Linked DNA regions of Sphaerotilus montanus. The protein of the gene in region 1 binds, or shares a complex with, the protein of each later gene. Links are inferred from orthologs where the notes say so. Each region holds a gene or a part of one and is shown in the gene's direction. Other genes may lie near its edges.

Region 1 (10,210 bases):
CGCTACCCCGACAGCCACGTCACCGGCCTCGAAGTCGATGCACGGCAGCACGCCCTGAATCTGGCCGCACCGCAGCAGCCAGGCCTGGTGTTCGTCGCCGCCGGAGCCGAGGCGATCCCGGCCGCCGACCAGTCCTTCGACCTCGCGCTGATGCTGAAGTCGCTGCACCACGTGCCCGTGTCGCACATGGCGCAGGCGCTGGACGAGATCGCCCGCGTGCTGCGCCCCGGCGGACATCTGTACGTGTCGGAGCCGGTCTACGACGGCCCCCTCAACGAACTCGTGCGGCTCTACAACGACGAGGGCACCGTGCGGGCCGCGGCCCAGGCGGCACTGGACACCGCACTGCGCACAGGCCGGTGGTCGCAGGTGTCCGAGTGCCGCTTCGACACACCGGTCGCCTTCCGGGACTTCCCCGAGTTCGAGCAGCGCATGATGCGCCCCACCTATGCCGACCACCGGCTGGACGACACGAAGATCGCCGCGGTGCGCGCCCGGTTCGCGCCCCACTGCGGCCCGCTGGGCGCGCAGTTCACCCGCCCCATGCACGTGCGGTTGCTGCGGCGCGACTGACACGCGACACTGCGTTCCATGCCGAACGCGACCGATCTGCTCCCCCGCCTGCACGCCCAGGGCATCCACACCCTGCTCGTCCAGTTCACCGACCTGCACGGCGCCGCCAAGGGCAAGCTCGTCCCGCTGGCGCACCTGGACGGCGTGCTGCGCGATGGCGCGGGCTTTGCCGGCCCGTCGATCTGGGGCACGGGCCTGCCGCGCACGGGACCACGCTCGGAGTTCTACGCCCGCGGGGACGCCGCCACGGTGCAGCCGCTGGCGTGGATGCCCGGCGTGGCGCGCATCGTCGGCGACGGCTTCGTGGACGGCACGCCGTTCGAGGCCTGCCCGCGGCAGGTGCTGCGCCGCGCCATCGGCCAGCTGACCGCACGCGGCTGGTCGCTGCGCACGGGGATCGAGCCGGAGTTCTTCCTGCTGCGCCACACGCCGGAGGGCCGCTGGCTCCCGGCCGATGACGGCGACCGGCTCGACAAACCGTCCTACGACCTGAAGTCGCTGCCGCGCCAGTTCGACTTCCTGCAAGCGCTGCGGCAGGTGCTGACCGACGCCGGCCTCGACGTGCTGCAACTGGACCACGAGGACGCCCACGGCCAGTACGAAGTCAACTTCGCCTACGACGAAGCGCTGGCGAGCGCCGACCACGTGATGCTGTTCAAGCTCGCCGCGCACGCGCTGGCCGAGGCGCGCGGCATGGTGTTCTCGATGATGCCCAAGCCGTTTGCAAACCAGCCGGGCAGCGGGCTGCATTTCCACGTGTCGCTGTGGAACGGCGAAGGTGACGCTGCGCGCTGCGTGTTCCAGCCGGACACGGGCGCGGGTGATCCGCCGGGCGCGAACCTCTCCGCGCTGGGTCGGCACTTCATCGCGGGCGTGCTGCACCACGCCGCAGCGCTCTGCGCGCTGGCGGCGCCGACGGTGAACTCGTACAAGCGGCTGGTCGTCGGCGAGTCGCTCTCCGGCACCAGCTGGGCGCCGGCCTACGTCACGCACGGCCCGAACAACCGCACCGCGATGGTCCGCACGCTGCCCGGCCGCTTCGAGTGGCGCGTGCCGGACGCGAGCGCGAATCCCTACCTCGCCACCGCCGCGCTGATCGCTACCGGCCTCGACGGCATCGACCGCCAGCTCGACCCCGGGCCGGACTGCAGCGAGGACCTCTTCGCGCTGTCGCTGGCCGAGATCCGCGCCCGCGGCATCGCGCTGCTGCCGCAGTCGCTCGACCAGGCGCTCGACGCGCTGGAAGCCGACGCGGTGGTCTGCGGCGCGCTCGGGCCAGTGCTGGCCGGCGAGTTCCTGCGGCTCAAGCGCGACGAGGTGCTGGCCTACGCACGCCACGTCTCGGCGTGGGAATTCGAGCGCTACGCCAGCGCGTTCTGACTCACATTCCCGCCTTGGCGCTGGGCCGGGCGTTGATACGGTCGCGCCAGTCCTGCAGGTGCAGCAGCCCCAGGTCGCTCGGCCGGAACTTCATCAGCCCGCGTGCGAACTCGACCGCGCAGAAGGCGGTGATGTCGGCGATGGTGAAACGCTCGCCGGCCCAGTACGACCGCGACGCCAGTTCCACGTCGAACACCCGCAGCAGGTCCGGGAGCTTCCCGGCCTGCGACTGGCCGTACTCGGGGAACTGCGGCTGCTCCAGCGGTGCGAGGCCGGGGTGGCAGTGGCGGATCCAGTTCGCGATCGGCAGCAGACAGTAGAACTCGGCGCGCCGGTCGTGCATCTCGATGAAGGCGCGCTCCTCGGCATCTACCCCCATCAGGTTCGGCTCCGGATGCTGTCCCTCGAACCAGGTGCAGATGGCACGGGTCTCGCCGAGGAAACGCCCGTCGTCCAGCTCCAGCACGGGCACGCGGGACACCGGGTTCTTGGCGACGAACTCCGGGGAGCGGTGCTCCTGCGTGTTGATCGCCACCGGCACGGTCTCGACCGACACGCCCTTCTCGGCGAGGAACATCTGGACGCGGCGCGGGTTCGGGGCGCGGGGGGCGATGTGCAGTTTCACGTGGAACACTCCGGGTAGACAGGGCAGGCAGGGCTGAAAGATCCCCTGGAGCATGGCGCAACTTCAGTCCGGCCGCGTCAGGTCTTCCATGTAGCCGAGCCAGCGCATCGCCTGCTCCCGGCTGTCGCCGCACATGTCCTCGTTCGGCTGCAAGCCACCGCAGACGGCGGGGCGCTCCGGCTGGCCGAAGATCCGGCACCGCAGATCTTCATCGAGCTGGATGCAGGGCACACCCGCTGGCTTGCCATTCGGCATGCCGGGAATCGGGCTGGAGATCGAGGGCGCAATGCAGCAGGCAGCGCAGCGGGGACGGCATTCCATGGTGCGCCGATCGTGCCACACTGACCGCCTCCCAGATCTGCCGCGGTCCGTCCGCTGTTCCACGTGAAACACCCCCAATACAACCCCGCCCTCGACAACCCGCCGCTGACCGAAGCGGAGATGGATGAACTCGACCAGCTGCTGCTGTCGGCCGCGACGGACGAGTCGGTCATGGACATGGAGAGCCTCGACGGCTACCTCACCGCCCTGCTGCTGACGCCGACGCTGCCCGACGCCGACGTCTGGGTGCCCGGCCTGTGGAACAGCGACGACCCGGACAGCTCGCCCTTCGCCAGCGGCAAGCAGACCAAGCGCGTCGTGCAGCTCGCGCTGCGCCACCTCGCCTCGATCGACCGCCAGCTCAAGGAAGGTCCGGACACGCTGGAGCCGCTGTTCGGCATCGCCGAGATCCCCGGCAGCGACGACGCCTCGGACGTGGTGGTCGACGCGGAGCTGTGGTGCATCGGTTTCCTGCACGCTGCGGCGCTGACGCCGGACCACTGGAACGCGATGTTCGACGATCCGGAACTGGCCGACCAGCTCGCCCCGATCATCCTGCTCGGCGGCGACCCGGACAGCATGACGCCGGAGCAGGTGGAGATGATCGCCTCGTCGGAAGCCCGCGACGCGCTGAGCCGCATGGTGCCGGAAGCGGTCTCTGCGCTGTACGCACGCGCCGTGGCCGCACGAAACTAAAATCGGGGTTTGTCCGCGCGCCCCGTGCGGACCCCCCGGTCTTCACATGGAGCGCCCGATGCTCTACCCCGAAACATTTGACGTCATCGTCGTCGGCGGCGGCCATGCCGGCACCGAAGCGGCCCTCGCCGCGGCCCGCATGGGCAGCCGCACGCTGCTGCTCACCCACAACATCGAGACCCTCGGCCAGATGAGCTGCAACCCGTCGATCGGCGGGATCGGCAAGGGCCATCTGGTCAAGGAAATCGACGCGCTCGGCGGCGCGATGGCGGCGGCGACGGACGAGTCGGGCATCCAGTTCCGCATCCTGAATTCGAGCAAGGGCCCGGCCGTGCGCGCCACCCGGGTGCAGGCCGACCGCATCCTCTACAAGGCCGCGATCCGCCACCGCCTGGAAAACCAGCCGAACCTGTGGATCTTCCAGCAGGCGGTGGACGATCTGATGGTCGAAGGTGACCGCGTGGTCGGCGCCGTGACGCAGATCGGTATCCGCTTCCGCGCCGCGGCGGTGGTGCTGACGGCGGGCACCTTCCTCGATGGCAAGGTCCACGTCGGCCTGAACAACTACCCGGCCGGCCGCGCGGGCGATCCGCCGGCGGTGAGCCTGTCGGCGCGGCTGAAGGAGCTGAAGCTGCCGCAAGCGCGCCTGAAGACCGGCACGCCGCCGCGCATCGACGGCCGCTCGATCGACTTCTCGAAGTGCGTCGAGCAGCCCGGCGACCTCGACCCGGTGCCCGTGTTCAGCTTCCTCGGCAATGCCGCGCAGCACCCTCGCCAGGTTCCCTGCTGGATCACGCACACCAACCAGCAGACCCACGACATCCTGCGCACCGGCTTCGACCGCAGCCCGATGTTCACCGGCGTGATCGAAGGGGTCGGCCCGCGCTACTGCCCGTCGATCGAGGACAAGATCAACCGCTTCGCCGACAAGGACTCGCACCAGATTTTCCTCGAACCCGAAGGCCTGACGACGAACGAGTTCTACCCGAACGGCATCTCGACCTCCCTGCCCTTCGACATCCAGCTCGCCGCTGTGCGCACGATGGCCGGGCTGGAGAACGCCTACATCCTGCGCCCCGGCTACGCGATCGAGTACGACTACTTCGACCCGCGCGAGCTGAAGAACACCTTCGAGTCGAAGGCGATCGGCGGGCTGTACTTCGCCGGCCAGATCAACGGCACCACCGGCTACGAAGAAGCGGCCGCGCAAGGCCTCTACGCGGGCGCCAACGCCGCCTTGCAGGTCCAGGGCAAGGGCACCCTCACCTTCGGCCGCGACCAGGCTTATCTGGGCGTTCTGGTCGACGACCTGATCACCAAGGGTGTGACCGAGCCCTACCGCATGTTCACCAGCCGCGCCGAGTTCCGCCTGCAGCTGCGCGAGGACAACGCCGACATGCGCCTGACCGAACTCGGCCGCCACGTCGGGCTAGTGGACGACGCGCGCTGGGATGCGTTCAACCGCAAGCGGGACGCGGTGGCACGTGAAACGCAGCGGCTGAAGAGCACCTGGGTGCGCCCGGCCACGCTGCCGGCGGCGGACGGTGAACGCCTGCTCGGCAAGGCGATCGAGCACGAGTACAACCTCACCGACCTGCTGCGCCGCCCCGGCATCACCTTCGACACGCTGGCCGAATTGCTGGCCATCGCCAACCCGGGCGCCGTGGTTTCACGTGGAACACTGCAGGCCGAGCTGGGCGAGACGCTGGCCGATGCGGTGATCGAGCAGGTCGAGATCGCCACCAAGTACGCCGGCTACATCGACAAGCAGAACGACGAAGTGCAGCGCGCCAGCGCCTACGAGCACCTGAAGCTGCCGAAGGACCTCGACTATGCGCAGGTCACCGCGCTGTCGATCGAGGTGCGCCAGAAGCTCGCGCGCCACCAGCCGGAAACGCTGGGGCAAGCGTCGCGGATTTCGGGGGTCACGCCGGCGGCGATCTCGCTGCTGCTGGTGCACCTGAAGAAACACCGGATGCAGGGGTTCGCACATGCGGCATGACCTGATCGCCGGGGCCGAAGCGCTCGGCTGCCCGCTGGATGACGCGCAGGCCGATCGGCTGCTCGGCTATCTCGACCTGCTGGCGCGCTGGAACAAGGTCTACAACCTGACCGCGCTGCGCGACCCGGCGCAGATGCTGACGCACCACCTGCTGGACAGCCTGGCGGTGATTGCGCCGATGCGGCGGCATCTGGTGGAAGTGGGTTCCCGCGTTCGCGGGAATGACGGGGGGAGTACCGTGCTGGACGTCGGCAGCGGCGGCGGCCTGCCCGGCGTCGTCATCGCGGCCACCCAGCCGAACATCACCGTCACCTGCGTCGACACCGTGCAGAAGAAGGTCACCTTCGTCCGCCAGGTCGCCGCCGAGCTGCGCCTGCCCAACCTGCAGGCCCGCCACACCCGCGTCGAAGCGATCACCGACACGCAGTGGCCGCTGATCACCGCCCGCGCCTTTGCGTCGCTGCCGGACATCGTGACGCTCACGCGCCCGCTGCTGGCACCCGGCGGCGTGTGGATGGCGATGAAGGGCCAGCACCCGGCCGAGGAGATCACCGCGCTGCCCGCCGACATCGAGGTGTTCCACATCGAGCCGCTGCAGGTGCCGGGCCTGAACGCCGAGCGCTGCATCGTCTGGATGCGTCAGCGCTGAGACGCGCCCCTGCATCGACCACCCGAAGGAAGCCACCATGTACGGCATCGCGGACTACGGCGCCTTCTGCGCCGCCATCGTCGTGTTCCTGGCGCTGCCGGGGCCGGGCACCTTCGCGCTGCTGGGCGCGACCTCCAAGGGCGGTTTCCGGGGCGGCGCGGCAGCGACACTCGGGCTGATCGTCGGCGACCAGATCCTGCTGTGGCTGGCGGTGGCCGGCGTGGCCGCGCTGCTGAGCGCACATCCCGCGTGGTTCGACGCGGTGCGCTGGGCGGGGGCGGCCTACCTCGGCTGGATCGGCCTGAAGCTGCTCATCGCCCGCGACGGCGAATCCGCCAGCCCGGTGCAGATCGCCCCGCACCACTACGCCCGGCAGGCGCTGCTCATCACCGTGCTGAACCCGAAGGCCATCGTGTTCTACATGGCCTTCTTCCCCTTCTTCATCGACCCGGCCACGCACCGCGGCATTCCCACCTTCCTGGCGATGGCCGTGACCATCGCGGTCATCACCGCGGTCTGGTGTCTGACGCTGTGCGCGTTTGCCGAGGCGATCGCCGCCAAGGTGCGCGCGCACCGGCGCGTCGGCACGGCCCTTCAGCGTTTCGCGGGGCTGTGCATGATCGGATTCGGCCTGCGCCTGATACGCTCCTGATCCGACCTGGATCTCCCTTCGACCCGACCCACGGCCCGAGCGCCCGCACCCCCACATGGCCAAGATCTTCTGCATCGCCAACCAGAAAGGCGGCGTCGGCAAGACGACCACCACCGTCAACCTGGCCGCCGGGCTGGCACGCATCGGCCAGCGCGTGCTGCTGGTCGATCTCGATCCCCAGGGCAATGCCACGATGGGCTCGGGCCTCGACAAGCGGGCACTGGTGCAGACCGTCTATGACGTGCTGCTCGGTTCGGCCAGCGTGCGCGAGGCGCGGCAGACGATGGACCCGGTCGGCTACGACGTGCTGGGCGCCAACCGCGAACTGGCCGGCGCCGAGGTGGAGCTCGTCCACCTGGAGCACCGCGACCGGCGCCTGAAGGCCGCGCTGGCCGAGGTGCAGGACGACTACGACTTCATCCTGATCGACTGCCCGCCGTCCCTGAGCCTGCTGACGCTCAACGGCCTGACCTGCGCCCACGGCGTGATCGTGCCGATGCAGTGCGAGTACTTCGCGCTCGAAGGGCTGTCGGACCTGGTCAACTCGATCAAGCAGGTCCACGCCAACCTGAACCGCGACCTGAGCATCATCGGCCTGCTGCGCGTGATGTTCGACCCGCGCATCACGCTGCAGCAGCAGGTCAGCGAGCAGCTGCAGGCGCACTTCGGCGAGAAGGTGTTCCAGACCATCATCCCGCGCAATGTGCGGCTGGCGGAAGCACCGAGCTACGGCCTGCCCGGCGTGGTGTTCGACCCGAACGCCAAGGGCTCGCAGGCCTTCATCGCCTTCGCGCAGGAGCTGGTCGACCGGGTCGGGCTGCCGGCCGCGAAGAAGAAGGCCCCGTCCCGCAAGGCCTCCCCAGCGACTCAGACCACGCCGAAGCGCCAGACTCCGTCCGCCTGACGCACCCGCTTCAGGTCGCCGTCCAGCCACAGCGCGTGCAGGTGGGCGATGGCCTCGCCCATCGCGAAGGTGAGCTGGTGCAGGTCGAGTTCGCGCCTGAACAGCACCGGCAGGATCTCGAAGGCCGAGTGCGGCCGCACCGCGCAGGCGGCCATCACGTCGGCGAGGCGGTCGGTGTGGTGGTCCTGCAGTTGCTGGATGCGGGGATGCAGACCGCGGAAAGGCTTGCCGTGGGCCGGCAGGATCAGCGTGTCGGCCGGCAAGCGGCGCATGCGCTCGATCGATGCCAGGTACAGCGGCAGCGGATCGGCCTCCGGCTCGATGTCGATGACGCTGATGTTGGTCGAGATGCGCGGCAGCACCATGTCACCCGAGATCAGCACGCCGAGCGCCTCGCAGTGCAGGCTGATGTGTTCCGGCGCATGGCCGAAGCCGGCGTGGCAGGTCCAGACATGGCCGCCCATCGTCAGCCGCTGCCCTTCCATCATCCGGCGGAACTGCTGTGGCACGGCAGGCACCATGCTGGCGTAGTAGTTGCCGCGCTGGCGCACCTTGTCGAGTGCGGCCGGATCGGTCACGCCATGGCTGCCGAAGAAGGCCGCTGCCGCCTCGCCGCCGAAGCCGGTGGTCGAGATCGACGCCATGCGCGCCGCGTTCCAGTCCGACAGGCTGATCCACAGCCGGCAGGGCCACTCGGGCGTGCTCCAGCGCGTGGTCAGCCAGTGCGCCAGGCCGATGTGGTCCGGGTGCATGTGGGTGACGAGGACACGCAGCACGGGCAGTCCGTCCAGCTCCTCGGCAAAGATGCGCTCCCACGCGGCGCGCGTGGCGTCATTGGCGATGCCGCAGTCGACGATGGTCCAGCCCTGGCGGCCGTCGAGTTCGTCGCGCACCAGCCAGAGGTTGATGTGGTCCAGCGCGAAGGGCAGGCCCATGCGCAGCCACCGCACGCCCGGCGCGATCTCCAGCGTGTGACCAGCCGCGGGCAGCGTGTCGCCCAGCACATAGGTGAGTTCGTGTTCCTGAGGGTTCGCCATGGGGGCTCCGGGGACGGGACTGGGTAGACTGGCGTTCGTTCCAGTGATTAACGTTTACGTCAACGGCAGTGTATCCATGACCACCCTCGACCGCTCGACCCCGGACGCCCGCGATGTCTCCCAGGTGACCTACACCATCACCGAGCTGGCGCAGGAGTTCGACATCACCCCGCGCGCGATCCGTTTCTACGAGGACATGGGCCTGCTCACCCCGGCCCGCGACGGCCGCAACCGCGTCTACACCCACCGCGACCGCACCCGGCTCAAGCTCACGCTGCGCGGCAAGCGGCTCGGCCTGAGCCTGCAGGAGATCAAGCAGCTGGTGGACATGTACGAGTCGCCCTCGGACACGGCGCAGCAGCTCAACGCCTTCCTGGCCATCCTGCAGGCGCACCGCGACCAGCTTGTGCAACAGATGGAGGACATCCGCGTCACGCTCGAAGAGATCGAGCAGCACGAGGAGCGGGCGCGCAACCTGCTGGCCGAGGCCGGGCGTTAGTCCGGGGTCGGCCTGGGCAGCGTCACTAGCGGCCGTGTCAGCGCGCTGCGCGGCCCTTCGTGGAGGCTGCCCATCGCCCAGACCTGCAGCGCCACGTCCACCTCGCCTTCGACAAACACCGACCCCAGCACACTCGCCTCGCTGACGGGGTACACGCGGGTGGCCAGGGCGAGCCGGTCATTGGCGTAGACCTCCAGCACGCTGCCATCGAGCAGCACGCGCAGGCGCAGTGCCTCGCCCTCTTCGAGTACCAGCGTCCCGTGCAGATCCTGCCGACGCACCAGGGCATCGGTCGAGCTGCGCGCGCGCTTGATCGACAGGCGACGGGCATCGGGCCAGAAGACGATGCGCGTCACCTCGCTGCCGTCAGGCGAGGCCAGCACCGTCAGGCCGAGCTTCTGGCTGTCATTGACCAAACGGATCGTGAACGTCGCCTCGATGTCGAGGTGGCGGCCGGCGAAGGTGGCCACGACCCCGCGCTGGGCGCCGCTCGTGGCCACGTCGACCAGCGCCTCGCGCAGCGCCGCGATTTCGGCCACCGGGCACAGGTTCAGCCGGCCTCGCGCATCAAGCGACAGCGCGCGCGGTACGGTCATCACGCCCGCCCAGCCGTCGGCGTCGATACGCGCCTGCTCTCGTTGTTCGTTCGTCCACTGCCCTGCATGTCGGCCGCCAGATCGGCACGTCGAAAGCGCGAATCGTCGGCCCTGACGGGAAGCTGTACGCCCATGCGACCACCACCTGCGCCATCTTCGAGTCGCCGTCCGCTGCCTCTTGACTGACGCAGAGGCCAGTCTGGTCAACGGCCTAGAAAGTCGAGCGTGCTGCGGACAAAGTCGGCGTGAAACTGGAAGATCCCGCCGTGTCCGGCA
Region 2 (7,259 bases), 630 kb from region 1 along the record:
TGCGGCCGAGGCCATGTCGGCCGGCAGGGGCAGGAAGTCGATCATCGACATCTGCACCGGTGTCGCGGGCGGCGGGGGAGGGGGCTCGGGGGTGTGCGGTGCAGGTGCAGGCACAGGGTCGCCGCCACTGCCCAGCGACAGCTCCAGCCGCACCGGCTTGCCGGCGATCTCGCTCAGCAGCCGCTCGATCCGCGCCGCGAACTGCGAGCGGATCCAGTCCATCTTGAACCGGTTGGGAACACGCAGACCCACGAGGTAGCCTTCGCCGGCCGCCGACACCTGGGCGGGCGGCAACGGGCGAAACCACGTGTTGAACTGCTGTGCCGGCAGCTCGGCGGCGAGGCGCTCACAGCCTCGTTGCCACAGGTCCAAATGCATGTTCTAAAAATTGTGGACAACCTCAGGAGAAGGGGCGCGATTGTATCGACATCAGGCAACCCCGGGTTGCGGTTATCCACAGTTTTGGGCGAGGGGTCAATCCCCGCGCGCGGCCAGTGCGTGTGTAGCAAGTCGTTGACTTTCAAGGGAGTTTTTGCTGTAATCGTGGGTTTCCCGAATTGGGGTGCCAGAGGGGTGCCCAATCGGAACAGGCTCAAGACCGAGCCCAAGCCAAGGCTAGAGGATTCAAGATGAAACGCACCTACCAACCGTCGAAGGTTCGCCGCGCCCGTACCCATGGCTTCCTCGTGCGCATGAAGTCGCGCGGCGGCCGCGCTGTGCTGAATGCACGCCGCGCCAAGGGCCGCAAGCGCCTGGCTGTCTGAGTTCCGGGGCGTCCAGCGCCCGTTGCGACGCGGTGAGCGCAACCGGATCCATGGTCCTGACGCCGCTGACCGGGGCTGCCCGGTTCGAGTCGGCCATGGCGGTTCGGCCCATCGCGCGCAGTGCCCATTTCATGGTGCACCATCTCGCGACAACAAAGTTGTCAACAGGCCACAAGCCGTCTCTGACCAGCTCGGGGGCTGTGGATGAATCTGTGGACAACTCTGTGGATGACTCTCCGGAAATGAACTTGCTGCGACTGGGTCTGGTGGTGCCGAAGCGACATGCCCGGCGCTCGGTGACCCGCACGCAGGTCAAGGTCCAGATCCGTGCCGGCATCCGGCGTCATCTCGATCAACTGGTGTCCGGTGACTGGGTGGTGCGCCTGCGTGCCCCCCTGGATCGCAAGCTGTTTCCGAGCGCCCGCTCGGAGGCGCTGGCGGCGCTGCTGCATGCGGAAATCGATGCGCTGCTGGGCGATGCCGCCCGGCGGGCGCGCCGCGCATTGGTGCCCGCGGTACCGGTCGGGTCAAGCTGACGCGATCCCTCAACCGTGCACAGTCGGCCCACCCCCAGCCATGTCCCACACTGACCCCCCGACGCTGCAGCACCGTGTCCGGGCCTGGCCTCGACAGGGGCTGATCGGCGTGGTCCATGCCTACCGCCTGGTGCTGAGTCCCTGGCTGGGATCTTCCTGTCGTTTCGAGCCGACGTGCTCCGCCTATGCGCTGGTCGCGCTGGAGCGCCATGGGGCGTTGCGTGGCGGCGCGCTGACGGTCGGCCGCATCGCGCGCTGCCACCCGTGGTGCGCGGGCGGGCATGATCCGGTCCCAGACCAGTCGCACCGACTGTTTTCCTCCTTTCGAAAGACACCTGTATGACCGGTATGACCGATACGCGGCGCGCCGTGCTGTGGGGCGTTTTCTCCGTCTCGCTCGTGATGCTCTGGGATGGCTGGAGCAAGCACAACGGGCAGCCGTCGATGTTTGCCCCGCCGCCGCCGGCCGTGACTGCGCCGGCTCAGGCGGGTGCGGCGGGTGTGCCGGCCGTGGCCGGAGCCGCTTCGGCGGCCGTGGCCGGCGTGGCCGCGCTGCCTGCGGCGACAGCGGGTGTGCCGGTCTCGCAGAAGATCGACATCACGACCGATCTGGTGCAGGCCACGTTCGATACCCGCGGTGGCTCCATCGTGCGCATGGCCCTGCCGCGTTACAAGGATGACCAGGACGCGAAGAACCCCGTCATGCTGTTCGACCAGTCGGCCGGGCGGGTCTACCAGGCCGACTCGGGCCTGATCCCCCGCATGGCGGGCGAGGCGGCACTGCCCAACCACCTGACGGTGATGAACCTGCTGCCCGGCCCGCGCACGCTGGCCGACGGGCAGAACGAGCTGACGCTGACCTTCGAGTCGCCGGACCAGGGCGGCGTGAAGCTGCGCAAGTCCTACACCTTCAAGCGGGGCGACTACGCGGTCAAGGTGCGCCACGAAGTGATCAACGGCACGGCCGCACCGATCGCGCCGCAGCTCTACCTGCAGCTTGCCCGCGACGGCACCGTGCCGTCCTCCTCGATGTTCATGGGCCCGACTGCCTTCACCGGCCCGTCGATCTACACCGACAAGGGCAAGTTCCAGAAAGTCGACTTCTCCGACATCGAGAAGGGCAAGGCCGACCACGAGAAGTCTGCCGACAACGGCTGGATCGCGATGGTGCAGCACCACTTCGTCGGTGCCTGGCTGGTCGGCGACAAGCGGGAACGCAGCTTCCAGACCAAGCGCGAAGGCACCAACCTCTATTCGACGTCGATGACGCTGCCGCTGGCACCCATCGCCGCCGGTGCGACGCAGGCCGTGGACGCCACGCTCTACGCCGGTCCGCAGGAAGAGAAGAAGCTCGAAGCACTGGCCCCTGGGCTGGAACTGGTCAAGGACTACGGCTGGGTGACGATCCTCGCCAAGCCCCTGTTCTGGCTGCTCGACAAGCTGCACGGCATGCTGGGCAACTGGGGCTGGTCGATCGTGGCGCTGGTGGTGCTGCTGAAGATCGCGTTCTACTGGCTCAACGCCAGCGCCTACCGCTCGATGGGCAAGATGAAGGCGGTCAACCCCAAGGTCCAGGAGATGCGCGAGCGTTTCAAGGACGACCCGCAGAAGATGCAGCAGGAAATGATGCGCATCTACCGCGAGGAGAAGGTCAACCCGCTGGGCGGCTGCCTGCCGATCTTCATCCAGATGCCGTTCTTCATCGCGCTGTACTCGGTGCTGCTGGCCTCGGTCGAGATGCGCGGGGCACCGTGGATCGGCTGGATCACCGACCTGAGCGTGCAGGATCCTTACTACATCCTGCCGGCGCTGATGACGATTTCCACGCTGTTCCAGACCTGGCTGAACCCGACGCCGCCGGATCCGATGCAGGCCAAGATGATGTGGATCATGCCGCTCGTGTTCAGCGTGATGTTCCTGTTCTTCCCGGCTGGTCTGGTGCTGTACTGGTTCGTCAACAACCTGCTGGCGATTGCGCAACAGTGGATGATCAACCGGCAGCTGGGCCTCAATCGCTGAGCTTGATGGGGGTTTTCCCGCCAGATCCGGTCGGGTTCCATGCACCGTGGAATCCGGCCGCGACAAGCCCCACACCTCGAAACGGTTGATGCAAACCGGGCCTTGAGACTGTCACATTCCCCGTGCATCATTCGTTTTGCGGGGTTTGACCCGGGAGTGTTGCAGCAGGCTTTGAGAGCCGCATTCGGGGCCGGGAGGCTCGCTGCAACAGTCTTGGCTCTGGGGGTTGAATGCTTTTGTAGCTGGCTCCCCTCCGCGCGAATCCGCAACGCCCTGTCCGGCTGGTCCGACAGGGCGTTTTTTCTGGGCGCTGCTCGGCGAGAATGCGCGCCATGCTCGCTCGACACCAGGACCCCATCATTGCCATCGCCACCGCACCCGGACGGGGGGCCGTGGGCATCGTGCGGGTGTCCGGCCGCGCGTTGCAGCCGCTGATCCAGGCGCTCACCGGGCGCACGCTGGTGCCGCGACACGCCACCTATGGCCCGTTTCTCGGTGTTGACGGCGTTCCGATCGACCAGGGGCTCGCACTCTATTTCCCGGCACCCCACAGCTACACCGGCGAGGACGTGCTGGAGTTGCAGGCCCACGGCGGTCCGGTGGTGCTCCAGCTGCTGCTCGCCCGCTGCCTGCAGGCCGCAGCGGCGGACGGCTCCTTGCCGGCTCTGCGCCTGGCCGAGCCGGGCGAGTTCACCGAGCGGGCCTTCCTGAACGACAAGCTCGATCTGGCCCAGGCCGAGGCCGTGGCCGACCTGATCGACGCCAGCACCGAGGCGGCGGCCCGCAGCGCGGCGCGCTCGCTCTCGGGCGCCTTCTCGGAGCGGATCACGGCCTTGCGCGACCGGCTGATCGAGTTGCGCATGCTGGTCGAGGCGACGCTGGATTTCCCCGAAGAAGAGATCGATTTCCTGGAAAAGGCCGACGCCCGCGGCCGGCTCGACCGGCTGGCCGGCCAACTGGCAGCCGTGCTCGACACCGCGCAGCAGGGCGCGCTGCTGCGCGAGGGGCTGAAGGTCGTGATCGCCGGCCAGCCCAACGCGGGCAAGAGTTCGCTGCTCAACGCGCTGGCCGGGGCCGAGCTGGCCATCGTCACGCCGATTCCCGGCACCACGCGCGACAAGGTCAGCGAGACGCTGCAGATCGAGGGCGTGCCAGTTCACATCATCGACACCGCTGGTCTGCGCTCGGACGAGGAAGCCAGTGACGAGGTCGAGCGCATCGGCATCGCGCGCAGCTGGGGCGCGATCGCCGAGGCAGACGCCGTGCTGCTGCTGCACGACCTGACCCGCTGCGACGACCCCGTCTACGCCGAGGCGGACCGCGCGATCGAGGCCCGCCTGCCGGACCGCCAGCGGCTGGTCCACGTCTACAACAAGGCCGACGCGGCGCCCGCGGACCGGGCTGCATCGGCCTTGGCGGCGCTGCCTGAAGGAAGCAGGGCGCTCGCGCTGTCGGCCCGGACCCACGACGGCCTGCAGACCCTGCGCGAGACGCTGCTGGCGCTGGCCGGCTGGCATGCCTCGCCGGAAGGGGTGTTCATCGCCCGTACCCGCCACCTGAAGGCGCTGCGGCAGGCGCAGGACCATCTCGGCCAGGCGCGTGGCTGGGCGGCGCAGGCCGATTCGGCGCTGGATCTGCTGGCCGAGGAGCTGCGTCTGGCCCACGACGCCCTGGGCGAGATCACGGGCGCCTACACGCCGGACGACCTGCTGGGTGACATATTCACGCGCTTCTGCATCGGCAAGTAGACGATGCCCTTCTGCTGGTGGACTTGTTACGATCTGAATCAGCGTCAATCCGGGCACTCTGGCATGTTCAGCGCTCGGATGGGAATGCCACCATCAGCAGGAGTGCGCCATGGGAATTGATGAACTGATCGAGGCTGTCCAGTCCTACCGGGCGGACGATGCCTTTCGCGCACGCCTGGACCTGGGACAGTGGCGCCAATTTGCCGCCTACCTGACGGCTTACCAGTTGCGCGCTGGCGACCTGCTCATCAAGCAGAACGACTGCGACCGGGCCGCCTACTTCGTCGGCCAGGGCACCTTGCAGGTCTACGTGAGCGGTGCCGCCCCCGGCACCAGCCGCATCGCCCTGATGCGCCCTGGCGCGCTGGTCGGCGAAACGGGCCTCTTCAGCGACCAGCCGCACTCCGCCAATGTCGAGGCGATGACCCCCTCCATCGTGTGGGCGCTGCACCTGCCGCGTTTCGAGGAACTCACCGCCCGTGCCCCGCTGATCGCCAACGAGGTGTTGCGGGCCGCCGGTGCGGTGATGGTGGCGCGGCTGCGCGCCAGTCTGACCCTGCGGATCGCTGTGGCGTGAGGCCGCGCGTCAGCGCTTGAGCAGGCGGCTTTCGGCCAGCGCCAGGGTTTCCGGCAGACCACTGAGCACCAGCACATCCCCGCCGGCCAGTACCAGATCCTCGTCGCCTGTGGCCACGACCTGGCCGGTCGCGCGGCGCACCGACACCACCGACACCCCCATCACGTGCAGCGTCAGGTCGCCCAGGCGCTGACCGACGCTCGGCGCGCCCGGCGGCAGGCTCACCGACTGCAGCCGCGCCTGCTGCAGCTCGCTGACGGTGTCGTCGTCGGCGCCGTGGAAGTAGCCACGCAGCAGGCCGTAGCGGGCGTCGCGCGCGTCCTGCGTGATGCGGATCACCCGCCGCATCGGCACGCCCACCAGCGCCAGCGCGTGGCTGGCCAGCATCAGCGAGCCTTCGAGCGCCTCCGGCACCACCTCGGTGGCGCCCGCCGCGCGCAGGCGCTCCAGATCGGTGTCGTCCGGCGTGCGCACGACCACCGGCACGTGGGCCGCGTGTTCGCGCACATGCTGCAGCACCTTCAGCGCCGAGGGGGTGTCGTGGTAGGTGATGACCACTGCCGTGGCGCGCGACAGGCCGGCGGCGATCAGGCTCGGCAGCTTGGCCGCGTCGCCGAAGACGACGCTCTGGCCAGCCGCAGCCGCCTGGCGCACGCGGTCGGGGTCGAGGTCGAGCGCCATGTAGGGAATGTGTTCCTGGTCGAGCAACCGGGCCAGGTTCTGGCCGCTGCGGCCGTAGCCGCAGATGATCAGGTGCGCCTCGGTGCGGATCGACTTCTTGGCGATCGTCGTGAGCTGCACCGACTGCATCAGCCAGTCGGTCGCCGACAGCCGCATCACGATGCGGTTGCTGCCCATGATGATGAAGGGCGTGGCCAGCATCGACAGCACCATCGAGGCCAGCACCGGGCTCATCCACTGTGCGCCGACCAGATGCACCTCGGCGCCTAGCGTGAGCAGCACGAAGCCGAATTCGCCCGCCTGCGCGAGGTACAGGCCGGTCCGGATGGCCACGCCCGGCGCCGAGCCGAACAGCCGGGCCAGCACGGCCACCATGCCGGCCTTGGCGAGCACGGGCACCACGCTCAGCGCGAGCACCAGCGGCCATTGCTCCAGCACCGGCCGCCAGTCGAGCTTCATGCCGATGGTGATGAAGAACAGACCCAGCAGCACGTCGTGGAAGGGCCGGATGTCGGTCTCCACCTGGTGCTTGAACTCGGTTTCGGCGATCAGCATGCCCGCCACGAAGGCGCCCAGCGCCATCGACAGCCCGGCATGCTCGGTCAGCCAGGACAGTCCGAGCGTGATGAGCAGGATGTTCAGGATGAACAGGTCCTCGCTCTTGCGCCGCACGACCAGCGTGAGCCACCAGCGCATCAGCCGCTGCCCGCCCCAGAGCAGCAGGGTCAGCAGTGCGGCGGCCTTGACCAGCGCGCTGCCCAGGGTGCGCCAGAGGTCATCGCCGCCCTCGGCCAGCGCGGGAATCAGCACCAGCAACGGCACGACGGCCAGATCCTGGAACAGCAGCACGCCCATGACGTTGCGGCCGTGTTCGCTTTCCAGTTCGAGGCGTTCGGCCATCATCTTGACGACGATGGCCGTGCTCGACATGGCC

Evidence for each region.
Region 2: the proteins of mnmG (region 1) and mnmE are in contact, whole or in part, in a solved structure (PDB 9HIP), measured with the Escherichia coli proteins. The link is inferred for Sphaerotilus montanus from one-to-one orthologs.

The regions. Positions count from the first base shown.
Region 1 is NZ_JACCFH010000001.1:1,943,515-1,953,724, reverse strand. Bases 3,233-6,125 are described here. They hold mnmG (tRNA uridine-5-carboxymethylaminomethyl(34) synthesis enzyme MnmG), read left to right. Parts: upstream 3,233-3,653; coding sequence 3,654-5,597; downstream 5,598-6,125. Other genes in these bases: rsmG (16S rRNA (guanine(527)-N(7))-methyltransferase RsmG), read left to right, coding at 5,587-6,125; BDD16_RS08790 (UPF0149 family protein), read left to right, coding at 3,233-3,595. Also shown: BDD16_RS08810 (class I SAM-dependent methyltransferase), read left to right, coding at 1-573; glnT (type III glutamate--ammonia ligase), read left to right, coding at 592-1,953; BDD16_RS08800 (glutathione S-transferase family protein), read right to left, coding at 1,955-2,578; BDD16_RS08795 (YkgJ family cysteine cluster protein), read right to left, coding at 2,642-2,899; more of BDD16_RS08790, read left to right, coding at 2,963-3,232; more of rsmG, read left to right, coding at 6,126-6,246; BDD16_RS08775 (LysE family transporter), read left to right, coding at 6,284-6,898; BDD16_RS08770 (ParA family protein), read left to right, coding at 6,954-7,802; BDD16_RS08765 (MBL fold metallo-hydrolase), read right to left, coding at 7,766-8,839; BDD16_RS08760 (MerR family transcriptional regulator), read left to right, coding at 8,916-9,338; BDD16_RS08755 (GH32 C-terminal domain-containing protein), read right to left, coding at 9,335-9,934; BDD16_RS08750 (alpha/beta fold hydrolase), read right to left, coding at 10,138-10,210. UniProt on the Escherichia coli protein: NAD-binding protein involved in the addition of a carboxymethylaminomethyl (cmnm) group at the wobble position (U34) of certain tRNAs, forming tRNA-cmnm(5)s(2)U34.
Region 2 is NZ_JACCFH010000001.1:1,318,245-1,325,503, reverse strand. What follows is about bases 3,030-5,859. They hold mnmE (tRNA uridine-5-carboxymethylaminomethyl(34) synthesis GTPase MnmE), read left to right. Parts: upstream 3,030-3,651; coding sequence 3,652-5,067; downstream 5,068-5,859. Other genes in these bases: BDD16_RS05805 (monovalent cation:proton antiporter family protein), read right to left, coding at 5,654-5,859; BDD16_RS05810 (cyclic nucleotide-binding domain-containing protein), read left to right, coding at 5,177-5,644; yidC (membrane protein insertase YidC), read left to right, coding at 3,030-3,319. Also shown: rpmH (50S ribosomal protein L34), read left to right, coding at 630-764; BDD16_RS05830 (ribonuclease P protein component), read left to right, coding at 815-1,300; membrane protein insertion efficiency factor YidD, read left to right, coding at 1,341-1,643; more of yidC, read left to right, coding at 1,649-3,029; more of BDD16_RS05805, read right to left, coding at 5,860-7,259. UniProt on the Escherichia coli protein: Exhibits a very high intrinsic GTPase hydrolysis rate. Involved in the addition of a carboxymethylaminomethyl (cmnm) group at the wobble position (U34) of certain tRNAs, forming tRNA-cmnm(5)s(2)U34.